Regions from separate parts of the Thioclava sp. NG1 genome, predicted to be linked through region 1. Evidence: riboswitches for the same ligand, from Rfam matches in the RefSeq annotation. Region 1 holds a riboswitch; the other holds the start of a gene.
The links. A riboswitch is a leader RNA that binds a small molecule or an ion and turns the genes downstream of it on or off. The one in region 1 is predicted to bind cobalamin.
Positions count from the first base shown of each region.

Region 2: it holds a riboswitch for cobalamin, as region 1 does, so the genes downstream of both, DEM26_RS07355 (TonB-dependent receptor plug domain-containing protein) here and nrdH (glutaredoxin-like protein NrdH) in region 1, are expected to answer to the same signal.

Region 1 covers NZ_QFBB01000005.1:17,518-25,250, forward strand. Annotated here, with positions in the region: gene DEM26_RS10720 (hypothetical protein) at 1-194, shown strand, start outside; gene DEM26_RS10725 (homocysteine S-methyltransferase family protein) at 324-1,373, shown strand; cobalamin riboswitch at 1,451-1,645, shown strand; gene nrdH (glutaredoxin-like protein NrdH) at 1,743-1,964, shown strand; gene nrdI (class Ib ribonucleoside-diphosphate reductase assembly flavoprotein NrdI) at 1,980-2,402, shown strand; gene nrdE (class 1b ribonucleoside-diphosphate reductase subunit alpha) at 2,384-4,543, shown strand; gene nrdF (class 1b ribonucleoside-diphosphate reductase subunit beta) at 4,552-5,529, shown strand; gene DEM26_RS10750 (amino acid ABC transporter ATP-binding protein) at 5,549-6,334, opposite strand; gene DEM26_RS10755 (amino acid ABC transporter permease) at 6,331-7,011, opposite strand; gene DEM26_RS10760 (amino acid ABC transporter substrate-binding protein) at 7,084-7,733, opposite strand, start outside.
Region 2 covers NZ_QFBB01000003.1:370,848-378,580, forward strand. Annotated here, with positions in the region: gene DEM26_RS07335 (cobalamin-binding protein) at 1-739, opposite strand, end outside; gene DEM26_RS07340 (ABC transporter ATP-binding protein) at 739-1,485, opposite strand; gene DEM26_RS07345 (FecCD family ABC transporter permease) at 1,485-2,468, opposite strand; gene DEM26_RS07350 (ABC transporter substrate-binding protein) at 2,465-3,331, opposite strand; gene DEM26_RS07355 (TonB-dependent receptor plug domain-containing protein) at 3,318-5,132, opposite strand; cobalamin riboswitch at 5,271-5,464, opposite strand; gene DEM26_RS07360 (DUF475 domain-containing protein) at 5,494-6,531, opposite strand; gene DEM26_RS07365 (DUF1499 domain-containing protein) at 6,695-7,120, opposite strand; gene speB (agmatinase) at 7,117-7,733, opposite strand, start outside.

The DNA of each region.
Region 1 (7,733 bases):
CGGGCGACATGCCCTATGCGAAGGCGGCGATCGTCGCCCATATGCAGGCCTATCCGCACTCCCTGATCTCACCAGCGGTGGAGGTGTTCTGCGAGCTGTTGCTGGAGTCGCTGACCCCGCAGCCTTTCGCCTTGCCGATCGAGATGCCCCCGCCGGTGCGGCGCGGCGGGGCACGCGCCCGGCGCGGCCTCTGACCCGCTTTTCGTCTTGCGGTCGCTCTCTGCGGCCCGACCGAGGACCATTGCAGTAGGGAGCGTCATTCGTTCCCTGCGAGGCTCGGCTCTGTCCAACGATGGTCATGGATGAACTGAGAGGATCTCTCCATGAATGACAACAAACTGACCCGCCTGCTCGACGCGCGCCCGGTAATCTGCGCCGAGGGCTTTCTGTTCGAACTGGAACGGCGCGGCTATCTGACCGCCGGGGAATTCGTGCCCGAGGTGGCGCTCGAATACCCGCAGGCGCTGCGCAATCTGCATGTCGATTTCCAGCGCGCCGGCAGCGATATCGTCGAGGCCTTCACCTATAACGGCCACCGCGAGAAGATGCGCGTGATCGGCAAGGAAGACCTGCTGGAGCCGCTCAACCGCGCGGCGCTGAAGATCGCCCGCGAGGTCGCCAATGCCAAGACCGGAAACCTGATGGCGGGCAATATCTCGAACACGAATATCTGGGACCCGGCCGATCCGGCGCGGCAGGCCGAGGTGCGCGCGATGTTCGACGAGATGGTCGGCTGGGCGGTCGAGGAAGGCGCGGATATCCTCATCGGCGAGACCTTTTACTACGCGAGCGAGGCGCTATGCGCGCTCGAGGCCGCGAAGGCGTCGGGGCTGCCGGTGGTGCTGACGCTGGCACCGATGGCGGCCAACGAGATGATGGACGGGGTCGGCATCGTCGAGACCTGCCAGCAGCTCGAACAGGCGGGCGCCGATGTCGTCGGGCTGAACTGCTTCCGCGGGCCGCAGACGATGATGCCGTGGCTGCGCAAGGTGCGCGCGGCGGTGAGCTGCCATGTCGGCGCCCTGCCCGTGCCCTACCGGACCACGAAGGAGGAGCCCACCTTCTTCAACCTCTCCGATCACAACGGCTGCACCTGCCCCTCGCCGCATGGCCGGACCTTTCCGACCGCGCTCGATCCGCTGGCTTGCAACCGCTACGAGATCGGCGCCTTCGCGCGTGAGGCGCAGGCGATCGGGGTGAATTATCTCGGCGTGTGCTGCGGGGCGAGCCCGATGCATATCCGCGAGATGGCCGAGGCCGTGGGTCGCGAGACCGAGGCCAGCCGCTTCTCGGAGCGCATGGAGAACCACTTCATGTATGGCCAGAACGCCCGCCTTCCGGCGCATATCCGGGCGCTCGGCGACGGGGCCTGAGCCTTGACACAGCCCTGTCGCGCGAGAGTTTCGCGCGCCAGGGCAATCTATATATTGACACCACCACACCATGCATCCCAATATGATGTTGCTTTGGTTCCTGCGAGTCACTCCGCAGGCGAAGAGGGAAGCCGGTGGAATTCCGGCGCTGCCCCCGCAACTGTAAGCGGCGAGCCTGATGTCCGAATGTCACTGGTGCGATGCGCCGGGAAGACGGACCGAGAGGCGTTCGAGCCGCGAGCCAGGAGACCTGCCAGAGCAGATAGACGACGACCGCGGCGGAGGGCCCGGGCGCGTGGCTATGTGCTGCGGCACCCTGCCCACGAGCCTTGTCCTACGCGGCCGACAGCAAACAAAGGGACAGGACACATGACCATCACCGTCTATTCGAAACCGGCCTGCGTGCAATGCACCGCCACGACCCGTGCGCTGGATGCGAAGGGGATCGACTACAACGTGATCGACCTCACCGAGGATGCCGCCGCGATGGAGATGGTGCAGGACCTCGGCTACCGTCAGGCGCCCGTGGTGATCGCGGGCGAGGATCACTGGGCGGGCTTCCGGCCCGACATGATCGGACAGCTCAACTGAGCGCGGGCCCGGATCATGGGACAGGCAAGGCTGATCTATTACTCCTCGGCCTCGGGGAACACGCAGCGCTTCGTGGAGCGGCTGGGTCTGCCCGCGCTGCGTCTGCCCCTCTCGGCGGAGGCTCCGATGCCGTACCCGCCCGGCCCCTACGTCCTGATCTGCCCGAGCTACGCCGACGGCAAGGGGCGCGGCGCGGTCGCGAAACCGGTCATCGCCTTTCTCAACGATCCCGCCCGCCGCGCGGGTCTGCGCGGCGTAATCGCCAGCGGCAATCGCAATTTCGGCGCGCTTTTCGCCTGCGCGGGCGATCTGCTGGCGCGCAAATGCAATATCCCCGTTCTCTACCGGTTCGAACTGGCGGGTACCGACACTGACATCGACCGCGTGCGCGCGGGTCTCGACAATTTCTGGAGGCTGGAATGCTCGACAGCGACGTGAAACCGAGCGGGGCCACGGCCTCGGAATTCGCGGGGCTTGATCACCACGCGCTCAACGCAATGCTCAACCTCTATGACGCGGAGGGCAATATCCGCTTCGACGCCGACCGGATGGCGGCGCGGCAATATTTCCTGCGCCATGTGAACCAGAACACGGTGTTCTTCCATTCGCTGGACGAGAAGCTCGGCTATCTGGTGGAGGAAGGCTATTACGACGCCGCCGTGCTCGATCAGTATTCGCGCAACTTCCAGCGCGCGATCTGGGATGCGGCTTTCGCGGCCAAGTTCCGCTTTCCGACCTTCCTCGGCGCGTTCAAATATTACACCTCCTACACGCTGAAGACCCGCGACGGGCAGCGGTACCTCGAACGCTACGAAGACCGCGTCGTGATGGTGGCACTGACGCTCGCGCGCGGCGACGAGGCGCTGGCGATGCGCCTCATGGAGGAGATGCTGGCAGGCCGCTTCCAGCCCGCGACGCCGACCTTCCTCAATGCGGGCAAGAAGGCGCGGGGCGAATTCGTCTCCTGCTTCCTGCTGCGGCTGGAAGACAACATGGAAAGCATCGGGCGCGGCATCAACTCGGCGCTGCAACTGTCCAAACGCGGCGGCGGCGTGGCCCTGATGCTGACCAATATCCGCGAATATGGCGCGCCGATCAAAGGGATCGAGAACCAATCCTCGGGCGTGATCCCGGTGATGAAGCTGCTCGAAGACAGCTTCAGCTATGCCAACCAGCTGGGCGCGCGTCAGGGCGCGGGCGCGGTCTATCTGCACGCCCATCACCCCGACATCCTGCGCTTCCTCGACACCAAGCGCGAGAATGCGGACGAGAAAATCCGGATCAAGACGCTGAGCCTCGGCGTGGTGATCCCCGACATCACCTTCGAGCTCGCGAAGAAGAACGAGGAGATGTATCTCTTCTCGCCGCATGACGTGGAGCGGGTCTATGGCTGCGCCTTCTCGGAGATTTCCGTGACCGAGAAATACCACGAGATGGTCGATGACGCGCGGATCCGCAAACGCAAGATCAACGCCCGCGCCTTCTTCCAGACGCTGGCCGAGATCCAGTTCGAAAGCGGCTATCCCTACATCATGTTCGAAGACACGGTGAACCGCGCCAACCCGATCGCGGGACGGATCACCATGTCGAACCTGTGCTCGGAAATCCTGCAGGTGGCCGAGCCGTCGGAGTTCGATGAGGACTTGGGCTATGCGCGGATGGGCACGGATATCTCGTGCAATCTGGGCTCGCTCAACATCGCCAAGGTGATGGATGGCGGCGATCTGGGCGCGAGCGTCGGGGCCGCGATCCGGGCGCTCTCGGCGGTGTCGGAGATGAGCGCGATCAACGCCGTCCCCTCGATCCGCAAGGGCAACGAGGAAAGCCACGCGATCGGTCTGGGTCAGATGAACCTGCACGGTTTCCTCGCCCGCGAGCGCGTCCATTATGGCAGCCCCGAGGGGATCGAGTTCACCTCCGTCTATTTCGCCGCCGTAGCCTATCACGCGCTGGCGGAGTCGAACCGGCTGGCCGCCGAGCATGGCCGGAGTTTCAAGGGGTTCGAGGCCTCTGCCTATGCCGATGGCAGCTTCTTCGAGAAATACGTCACCCGCGACTTTCTGCCTGAGAGCGACACCGTAACGGCCCTGTTCGACCGCTTCGGGATCACCCTGCCCACCCGCGCCGACTGGGCCGAGCTGCGCGACCGGGTCATGGAGTGCGGCCTGTGGAATCGCAACCTGCAAGCCGTGCCGCCCACCGGCTCGATCAGCTATATCAACAACGCGACAGCCTCGATCCACCCGATCACCGCGAAGATCGAGATCCGTAAGGAAGGCAAGATCGGCCGGGTCTATTACCCCGCGCCCTACATGACGAACGACAATCTCGAGTTCTACCGCGACGCCTATCAGATCGGCCCCGAGGCGATCATCGACACCTATGCGGCAGCGACCGAGCATGTCGATCAAGGTCTCTCGCTGACGCTGTTCTTCCCGGCCGAGGCCACGACCCGCGACATCAACCGCGCCCAGATCTATGCATGGCGGCGCGGCATCAAGACCATCTATTACATCCGCCTGCGCCAAGCGGCCCTCGAGGGGACCGAGGTGCAGGGCTGCGTATCCTGTTCCCTGTGAGGCCCGCCATGAAAGATCTGCACACATCCCGCCCCGTTCCGCGTGCCGTCAACTGGAACCGCCTTCAGGACGACAAGGATCTCGAAGTCTGGAACCGGCTCACCTCGAATTTCTGGCTGCCCGAGAAGGTGCCGCTGTCGAACGACATTCAAAGCTGGTCGCAACTGACCGAGGATGAGCAGACGCTCACGATCCGGGTCTTCACCGGGCTGACGCTGCTGGACACGATCCAGAACACCGTGGGCGCGCCTGCGCTGATGGCGGATGCGGCGACGCCCCATGAGGAAGCGGTGCTGTCCAACATCGCCTTCATGGAGGCCGTGCATGCGCGCAGCTATTCCTCGGTCTTCTCGACACTGTGCAACACCGCCGAGGTCGACGAGGCGTTCCGCTGGTCGCAGGAAAACCCGCATCTGCAGGCCAAGTCGCGGCTGATCCTCGACGAATACGACGCGACGGCGAGCCCGTTGAAGCGCAAGGTGGCGAGCGTCTTTCTGGAAAGCTTCCTGTTCTATTCGGGCTTCTACCTGCCGATGCACTGGTCGAGCCGCGCGCGCCTGACCAACACGGCCGACCTGATCCGCCTGATCATCCGCGACGAGGCGATCCACGGCTATTACATCGGCTACAAGTTCCAGCGCGCGTTGGAGCGGGCGACCGAGACCGAGCGCACCGAGATCAAGGATTTTGCCTTCTCGCTGATGTTCGACCTCTATGACATCGAGGGCCGCTATACCGAGCAGCTCTATGACGGTCTGGGCCTGACGGAGGATGTGAAGCACTTCCTGCATTACAACGCCAACAAGGCGCTGCAGAACCTCGGCTATGAGGCGCTCTTCCCCGAAGAGGCGACGCGCGTGAACCCCGCGATCCTCGCCGCGCTCTCGCCCGGATCGGACGAAAACCACGACTTCTTCTCGGGCTCGGGATCGAGCTACGTGATCGGCAAGGCGGTCGCGACCGAGGACGAGGACTGGGCGTTTTGAACCCGCCGCCGCCCGCGCCTCAGACGGGGCGCGGGGCAGTATCCGGGGCTGCGGTCTCGCCGGTCGATTTCAGCGTGGCGATGAACCGCTTGGTGCGCTCGCGCTCGGGCGCGTCGAAGACCTGCCGCGCCGGGCCGGTCTCGACCACGCCGCCGCTTTCCAGCACGACCACCCGCTCGGCGATCTGCGAGGCAAGGCGCAGGTCGTGGGTCGCCATCACCATCGTCGTGCCCTCGCGGGCCAGCTGTGCCAGAACGTCGACGACTTCCGCCGCCAGTTCCGGATCGAGCGCCGAGGTCGGCTCGTCGCAGAGCAGCACTTTCGGCGACGGGGCGAGCGCGCGGGCAATCGCGATGCGCTGCTGCTGCCCGCCCGAAAGCGTCGCGGGCCAGGCATCGGCCTTATGCGCCATTCCGACCTTCTCCAAGAGCGACATCGCGCGCTCGCGGGCTTTCGCGGCGGGCCAGTTCTGCACGGTCACGAGGCTCTCCATCACGTTCTCGATCGCGGTGCGATGCGGGAAGAGCTGGAAGTTCTGGAACACCATCCCGGTCTGTTGCCGGATCGACTGGATCTGGGCGCGCGACAGCTTGCCGCCTTCGGTCAGCGTCACCGAAGCGTCGCCGATGGCGAGCGTGCCGCTCGTGGGCACTTCCAGCAGGTTGATGGTGCGCAAAAGCGTGCTCTTGCCGCCACCGGAGGGGCCGATCAACGCGGTCACGGAGCCCTCAGGCAGAGACAGCGAGATCCCCGACAGAACCTCGTTCTCGCCGAACCGCTTGGTGATATTCGACAGCTCGATCATGTGCGTTCCTCCAGAAAGCCGCCATATTGCCCGAGGCGCCGTTCGAGCCGCCCCTGCAGCGCCGACAGGACCGAGCAGAGCGCGAGATAGATCAGCGCCGCCTCGACATAGAGGACGAGCGGTTCATAGGTGGTCGCGACGATCCGCTGCGCCGCCTGAAACAGTTCCGGCACGGTGATCGCTGCGGCGAGCGACGTATCCTTCACCAGCGAGATGAAGCTGTTCGACAAGGGCGGCACCGCGACGCGCGAGGCCTGCGGCACGATGGTGCGGGTCATCGTCTGCCGCCAGTTCATGCCGATGGAATAGGACGCTTCCCACTGCCCCTTGGACACCGAGGACAGCGCCGCGCGCAGGATTTCCGACGTGTAGGCGCCGACATTCAGCGTGAAGCCGATCAGCCCCGCCACGAAGGCGTCGAGCGTGATCCCGAGGCTCGGCAGCCCGTAGAAGATCAGGAAAAGCTGCACCAGAAGCGGCGTGCCCCGGATCACCCAGACATAGAACCGCACGATCCACACCAGCGGACGCGGCCCGAACAGCCGGATCACCGCGCAGAGCAGCCCGAGCGCAAGGCCCAGCGTGAAGGTGATGAGCGTCAGCGGGATCGTGAAGGTCACCGTCGCCTGCAAAAGCGGCACGAGCGATGACCACATCAGGGGCAACCAGTCAGCCATAGCGGATCCTTTCTGCAAGCCTCACGCGCCTCCGGGCCGAACCCCGAAGGCGCGCGCGGCTCGACATGCGGCTTACTTCGAGACGTCTTCCCCGAAATACTCTTCGGAGATTTTCTGGTAGGTCCCGTCGGCCTTCATCTCGTCGAGCGCCTTGTTGATCGCAGCCAGCAGGTCGGGCTGGTCCTTCGCGATGATCACGCCGGAATAGTTCGCATCGGGCATGGTCGCGGCCAGCTTCACGGGGGCGTCCGGCTTGTTCTTCTTGAAGTCGAGGAAGGACAGGCTGTCATTCACCGTCGCATCGGCGCGGTTCTGGATGACAAGCGCGATCGACTGATCGAACCCGTTCGTGCCGATCAGTTCGGCACCGTGATCCGAGGCGATCTTGCCGAAATTGCTCGAGAGCGTCTGGGCGGCGGTCTTGCCTTTCAGATCGTCGAAGCCGGTGATGTCGGTCTCGTCCTTGCGCACGATCAGCGCCGCTTTCGACGCGATATAGGGCTGCGAGAAATCGTATTTCTTCTTGCGCGCATCGGTGATGCCCACCTCGTTGATCACCGCGTCGTAGCGGTCGGCATCGAGCCCAGCGATCAGGCCGTCCCAGCGGCCTTCGAGGAACTTCACCTTCACGCCCAGCTTTTCGCCGATGGCGCGCGCGATGGCGACGTCGAAGCCGGTCAGCTTTCCGGATTCGTCATGGTAGGTGAAGGGCGGATAGGTGC
Region 2 (7,733 bases), on a different contig from region 1:
CGTCGGTCAGCGCGGCGGGGCCCGGCTGCAGAATGAGGGTCGATTTGACTTCGTGCAGCCGGTTTCGCGCAACAGCCGGAACGTCCTGCCAGCCTGGCCTTGCGGAAACTTTCTCGGGGCGGAATTTCTTGCCGCACCAGGAGCCCACGATGACCTCGGGCGCGGCTGCGATCACTTGTTCGGGAGCGACGATGCGATCCTTGGCTTTGCCCTCTTTCGCCAGCTCGGCGAAGACATCGCGCCCACCCGCGATCTCGATCAGCTCCGACACCCAGCCGACGGCAGAGATCAGCGGCTCGTTCCATTCCTCGAACCAGACGCGCGGACGGCTCGGGCGCGGCTTCGCGGCGACCTCCGCCAGACGCGTCTCGTAGCCCGCGGCCAACAGTTCCGCCCGCTCGGTGCAGCCCACCAGCGCGCCCACCGTGCAGATCATGTCGAGGATCCCCGCGACCGAGCGCTGGTTGAACGCGTGCACGGCCACGCCCTCGCGCACCAGCCCCGCGACGATGTCGGCCTGAAGGTCGGAGAACGTCAGGACGAGATCCGGCTCCAGCGCAAGGATCTTCGGTAGATCGGCGGAGATGAAGGCGGAGACGCGCGGCTTTTCCTGCCGTACCCGTTTGGGCCGAACCGCGTAGCCCGAGACGCCGACGATGCGCGCGTCCTCGCCCAGAAGGTAGAGCGTCTCGACCGTTTCCTCGGTCAGGCAGACGATGCGTTCAGGAGGAAATGCCATCAGATCCCCAATGTGGAAAGTGGTTGGAAAACAGCGCCTTCCGACGTGATTTTAAAGTGCGCGCGGATGTGGAAGACCTGCGCCAGAAGCGTCTCGGTCAGGACCTCGCCGGGCGGTCCATCCGCCACAAGCCGCCCGCGATCCATCACCCAAAGCCGGGTGCAATGGCGCGCGGCCAACCCCAGATCATGCAGTGAGGTGACGACCGCGCCGCCCGCCTGCGCGTGGGCGGTGAATACCTGCATCGTCGCGATCTGCGCCGCCGGATCGAGCCCGGCAATGGGCTCGTCTGCGAGGATCAGCGGGCTTTCCTGCGCGAGCGCCCGGGCGATCAGCACCCGCGCCTGCTCGCCGCCCGAGAGCTGCGTGGCGGCGCGGTCTCGGTAAGTGTCGAGCCCCATCCGGCGCAGCGCTTCTTCCACCGCCGCCGCCCCGCGCGTCGCCTGATCGCGGCCATGCGGCAACCGCCCCAGCGCGACCAGATCGGCGACCGACAGCCCCCAGGCGATTTCGCGCGCCTGCGGCAGCCACGCCGCCGCCCGCGCCCGCGCCATCGGATCGAGCGCCGACAGCGAGCTGTCCCCGCGATGCGACAAGAGCCCCATCGCACCGCGCAGCAGCGAGGTCTTCCCCGCGCCGTTGGGCCCGATCAGCCCGATCAGCTCGCCCGGCGTGACCTGCGCCGAGACGTGATCGACGACCGGGCATTCGCCCCGCAGAACGGTCAGGTTTTCCAGCTCCAGCATCAGCCCTCGTGCCCCATCTTGCGGATCATCGACAGGAAGAACGGCGCGCCGACCAGCGCGGTCAGCACCCCCAGTTTCAGGTCGCGTTCGGGCGCGATCACCCGCGTCGCGATATCGGCCAGCGTCAGCATCGCCGCCCCGCCAAGCGCCGAAGCCGGAAGCAGCCGTGAGGGCCGCGCGCCCACGGATTTGCGCAGCAGATGCGGCACGACGAGGCCGACGAAGCCGATCGCACCCGCGACCGCCGTGGCCGCACCGACCATGAGCGCGGTCCCGAAGACGACCTGAAGCCTCAGTTTTTTCAAAGAGATACCAAGCGAAGCTGCAGCATCCTCCCCAAGGCTCAGCGCATCCAGCCCGGCCCCTGCGCGTAGCAGGATCAAAGCGCCCACGATCAGGAACGGCAGTGCCAGGGCAACATGGGTCATCGACCGATCGGCAAGCGAGCCCATCATCCAGAACACGATCTCGGCCGCGGCATAGGGCGACGGAGCGAGGTTCAGCACCAGCGCGGTCGCCGCCGCCGCCAGCGCGGAGACGGCGATGCCTGCAAGGATCAGAACCAGCGCCCGGCCCTCGCGCCCGGCAAGGATCAAGATCAGCGCGACGGCCACGCCCGCGCCCGCCAGCGCGGCGAGCGGCAGGGCCAGGGCGAAGAGCGCGTAGAGCCCGGTCTGGATCGCGATGACCGCGCCAAGCGCCGCCCCTGCAGAGGTGCCGATCAGCCCAGGCTCGGCAAGCGGGTTGCGCAGGAAGCCCTGCATCGCGGCGCCAGACAGCCCCAGCGCGGCGCCAACGCCGATACCGAGGATCGCGCGCGGCAGGCGCAATTCGCGCATCACCAAGCCCGCCGCGCCATCGCCGGAAATGAGCGCGGATATCCCGTCGAGCGGCGAAATCCCCGACGGTCCGATCAGCAGCGACGCTGCGAAAAGCACCGCGCAGAAGGCTGAGAGGAGAATGAGGATCGCGCGATAACTCATTGCGTTAACTTCTCTTTCTCGAACTTGCGCCCAAGCGTCGCCAGTTGCCCTACCGCATTCAGCATCGCCGGTGCGCCGCAGGTCCAGCTCGCATCGCGCAGGCCCCGCACGACCGGAAGATCGCGCAGCACCGGGTGCGCCAGCACCTCCTGCGCGCGGCTCGTGCCGGTGCCGCCTTGCGAGCCCCCCACGACCACCAGATCGGGGCGATCCATCACCAGATCTTCCAGCGGCAACCGTCCGCCCCAGTCGAGCCCCGGCCCGCTGACGACGTTCTGAAACCCTGCCATTTCAAGGATTTGCCCTTCAAGGGTCCGCGGCCCGTAGCCATAGCCCGAGGGCCCGATGATCGCAGCTTTCAGCCCCGGCGCGGGTGTCTGGATCGCCGCCAGCCGCGCATCGAAATCCGCGAGCATCTTCGCCGCGCGACCGGGATGGCCAAGAAGCTTGCCCATCGTCTCGATCCGGCCGCGGATCTCGGGCAGCGAGGTGCCCGGCGGCAGTTGCTCGACCCGGATCCCGAGCGTGCGCAACATGCGGATCGTGTCGGGGTTCGACCACGTATCGGCCAGCACGAGATCGGGATGGAGAATCGAGATTTCCTCGGCGCGACCGTAGTTTACGGGAAGGTCTTCAGCCTGTTTCCAGTGCACCGACATCGACGGGTCGGTCGCGAAATGGCTGACCGAGACGATCTGCGACGGATCGGCCAGCGCCAGCGCCAGCTGATCGGTGCAGAGGTTCATGGAGACGACCCGCCGCGGCACATCTCCCGCAGGCTCTTCCGCCCATGCGGAGGAGGTCGCCGCCAAGGCGGCGAAAAGGGCGGCGCAAACCGCCCATTTCAGATCAGAACCGCGCACGCAGCCCCACATAGGCGGCGCGACCCGAGGTGCCGTAGCCCGGCCAGAGCTGGTAATCGGTGTCGGTCAGGTTCTCGATGCGCAGATAGGCCTCCTTCTCGTTGCCCAGATCGTAGGTCATCTGCGCGTTCAGCAGGCCGTAATCGGGCTGGCTCTGACGATCGGTGACCACACGCATATCGGCGGCGAGCGTGATCTTGTCGGTCACCTGCGCGTCGATGCCCGCGGTCAACGTATGACGCCCGAAGGCCGAGTTCCACGTCGATCCCGACGACAGCCCGTCGGGGTTCTTCCAGTCGAGATAGGTGTAGCCGAGGCTGTAGTTGATCTTGCTGGTGATCGGCCCTTTCAGCCCCAGCTCCAGCCCCTGCCGCTTCGCGGTGCCCGAGGTCTGGTAGTAGGTGCCGTCGTAGTCGATCAGGTCGTCCACCTCGATATGGAACAGCGTCGCGGTCAGCTTATGCGCACCGAAGTCACGCTCGACGCCGAGATCGTAGCTCAGCGATTTCTCGGGCTTGAGGTCGGGATTGCCCACGTAGCCGTCATAGAGTTCATAACCCGACGGCGCGCGGAAGCCATTGCCGATCGACGCCCGGTAGAGCGTCGCGGCGTCGGCCTGCCACGTCACGCCCAGACGACCCGTGGTGTTGCCGCCGAAATCCGAGTGATCGTCGTGGCGCGCGGAGGCGGTCACGTTCACCCCGTCCATCGGCGAGAAAGCATATTCACCGAAGATACCCGTATCCGCCGTCAGGACGTGGCCCGAGACATAGGTGCCTGTATAGGTTTCCAGCGTGCGATCCGCCCCGAAGGTCAGCCGCCCCGGCCCGAGATCGGTCGAGGCTTTCCAGTCGAGTTTGCGGCGCTTGCCCTCGTAGCCATAGTCATAGACCGGATACCAGCGCGAGGTCGTGTAATAGGTCAGACCGAGCTCGTGATCGAGCGGGCCGGTCGCGAATTTCGCGAAGAGACGTCCGCCCCGCTCCTTGTGGATCGTGTATTCCCCGTCGTCGGAGGGCGGCGAGGTGAAGGCATTGTCGAACTCGCCCCGATCGTTCTGCGCGAACCCGTTGAAGCCGATCAGCAGATTGTCGGAGATGCGCTTCTGCGCGCGCAGGCTGACACGGTCGGCGCGGTAGCCGTCCTTCTCGGTATTGCCGTTCTTCTTGTCGGCGGCCGAGAAGCCTGCAGTGTAAATTTTCGACAGCTGAATCGCGAGCTCGTCATCGCCCTTCTTCCAGCCGAAATTATAGGCCGCATTCGCGGTGTGGTAGGAGCCGAGCTCGAGCTTGACGCTTTGGCTCACGCCATCCTCGGTCGGGCGCGGCGTGTCGAGGTTGATCACACCGGCGACCGCCTGCCCGCCATAGACCGCCGATTGCGAGCCGCGCATGATCTCGACCCGGTCGTAGTTGAACGTGTTGAACCGGCCCAGGTCGGGCAGCACCTGCGTCGCCGACGGATCGGAGACGTCGATCCCGTCCACCACGACCTTCACGTAGTTCTGCGACACGCCGCGAATGGTGAAGCCGGTCTGCGCGCCCATCGGCCCGCGCGACAGGATGCCGACGCCCGGCGACTGCGCGATCAGGTTGGCGAGACGGGTCTGGCCCGAACGCTCCAGCTCCTTGCGCGACAGCACGGTGACCGCCTGCGCGGTCTTGTCCGACGATTGCGGCTCGAGCGCGCCGTGATAGATCACGATCTCATCGAGTTGGTAAGGTTGCGCATCTTGCGCGAGCGCGGGGCCTGCCAGCGCTGTGGTGAGCATCAGGCCCACGGTCAAACGGGTGCGGATCATATCCAATTCCCTCGTGCCGCGACTCTGCGGTCGCGTGAACTTCGCATTGCAAGTCTTTGGAAATTTGGAATTTCCGCCGACGGTGAAAAATGTCACCACTGACGGAAGACCGCCTCCGCTGCGCGCCCCGCACAGGCAGAAAGGATGAGCGCCTCGGCAGGTCTCCTGGCTCGCGGGTCCTGGTTCCGGCTGGCCTTCCCGGGTCTCCCCAGTGGCTCAGTCAGCCGTCACTCGCCGCTCACAGTTGCGGGGGCAGCCCCGGAATGAATGCACGCATCGCACCGGGTTCCCTTTTCATCCGCTTTCGCGGAACCGAAGTGCCCCTGCTGTGCCGCGCGCGCCGCACTGAGTCAAGAATATTTCAGCTTTCCACGGCGCGCCGGCAGCGTCGGTTGAACCGGATCGAGGATAGCAGCGCGAGACCGATCAGCCCGGCCCCGATCAGGCCGGTGATCACCTCGGGCACTTCCACCAGCGTCTGCGCGAACATGACGACGGAGAGGATCAGGATCGACCAGAAGGCGCCGTTCTCGAGATAGCGGAATTCGCTGAGCGTGTTGCGCTCCACCAGCATCAGGGTCATCGAGCGCACGTACATCGCGCCGATCCCCAGACCGATCGCGATCAGAAACAGGTTCTGGGTCAGCGCGAAGGCCCCGATCACCCCGTCGAAACTGAAGGACGCATCGAGCACTTCGAGATAGAGAAACGCGCCGAGGCCCGCCTTGGCCGTCTCGGCGGCGATATTCGTCCGGTCGAGCACGTGGCTGAGCACCTCGACGCCGAGAAAGGTCGCAAGACCGCAGATGGAGGCGAAGAGGAACTCGTCCTCGCGCCCCTCCGGCAGAATCCAGGTGAAAAGCAGAACGACGACCAGCACGAAGCCGATCTCCAGGCCCCGGATCGACGCGAGCGCGCGCAACCGGCGCTCCAGCGCGCGGATCCAGTCGACCTCCTTGCCCTCGTCGATGAAATAGGTGAGCGCTACCATCATCAGGAAGGCGCCACCGAAGCCCGCGATCGACAGATGCGCGTCCTCGATGATCTCGGCATATTCGGCCGGGTGTTTCGCAGCCAGAAGAACCGCATCCCACGGTCCGATCCCGGCGGCGATCACGACGATCAGAAGCGGGAAGAGGATACGCATCCCGAACACCGCGATCAGGATACCCCATGTCAGGAAACGACGCTGCCATTTCGGCGTCATCTGGTGCAGCTTGTTGGCGTTGACGATGGCGTTGTCGAAGCTCAGCGAGATTTCCAGCACGGCCAGCACGGCAGTGATCATCAGGAAAGAGACCGCGCCGCCAAGCCCGCCGGTCTGAGCGAACCCCAGCGCGAAGGACCCGACCAGCCCTGCCACCGTGACGGCGATGGCCCAGGAAAAATAACGATACATGATGGTCATGCTGGCTCCGGCTGCATGAGGCCTCACTTAGGCTTCGCCCCCCGTCTTCGCAAGGGAGCGCACTGTCAGAGTTGGTCTGTGTGACCCTACGGCGTGGGGCGGGTCGGCGGGAAAACGCGGCGCAAGATACCCTGCGCACGGCGGGTCGCGCCCGCTAGAGCCCGACCTCGTCGAGCCAGCCCTTGATCCGCGCCTCGTTCACCCCGAGATCGGATTTCCCGTAGACGAGGTGCCCGCGGATCTGCAGCGTATCGCCTTCGATCCAGAGCGTGGTGACATCGGGAAAGCCCCAGACGGCCGAGCGCGTCACATAGGCCGCGTAGCCCTCGTCGGCGCTGCCCGCGACGCGCTTGGTGCGCGCGGTGCCCCGGATGATCTTGTCGAGCGCGGCCATCTGCGCCGGCGGATCGGAGACGTCGCGCACGGCCTGAAACCCGCCTGTCTCCGGGTGGTCACCGGGCGCTTTCGCCAGCCCGTCGACATCGAAGCGCGCCGGATCAATCGGGGCGAGGCGCACCCACCCGTCGGCCGCCACCACGACGGCGAGCCCGAGCGCGAGGATCGTCACGGCCCGTTTCATGCCCCCCTCTCCCGCATCGCCCAGCCCGCAAGGGCGATCAGCTCGGTCGCGACATGAGCCCCGGCGATCGCCGTCACCCCGGTCGGATCGTAGGGCGGAGAGACCTCGACCACGTCGCCGCCGATCAGGTTGATGCCCTTCAGCCCGCGCAACAGCTCTGCCGCCTGCCAGCTCGCCAGGCCGCCCCAGACAGGCGTACCGGTGCCGGGCGCGAAGGCCGGGTCCAGACCGTCGATGTCGAAGGTGAGGTAGCAGGGTCTATCACCCACCACCGCGCGGATGCGTTCGAGCGTGGGACCGATCCCTTCGCGATGCACGCTCGGCGCATCCACGATGTTCACGCCCAGCGTATCGGGATTGTCGGTGCGGATGCCGACCGAGACCACATTCTCCGCCCGCAAGACGCCCGACTTGATCGCCTTGTAGAGGAAAGTGCCGTGGTCGATCCGGTCCATGTCGTCATCGGCCCATGTGTCGGAATGGGCGTCGATCTGGATCAGCGCGATCTCGCCATGCGCGGCGACTGCCGCGCGCAGGATCGGAAGCGTGATGAAGTGATCGCCGCCGAGCGTGATCGGCACCACGCCCGCCCCGAAGATCGCGCCGAGATGCG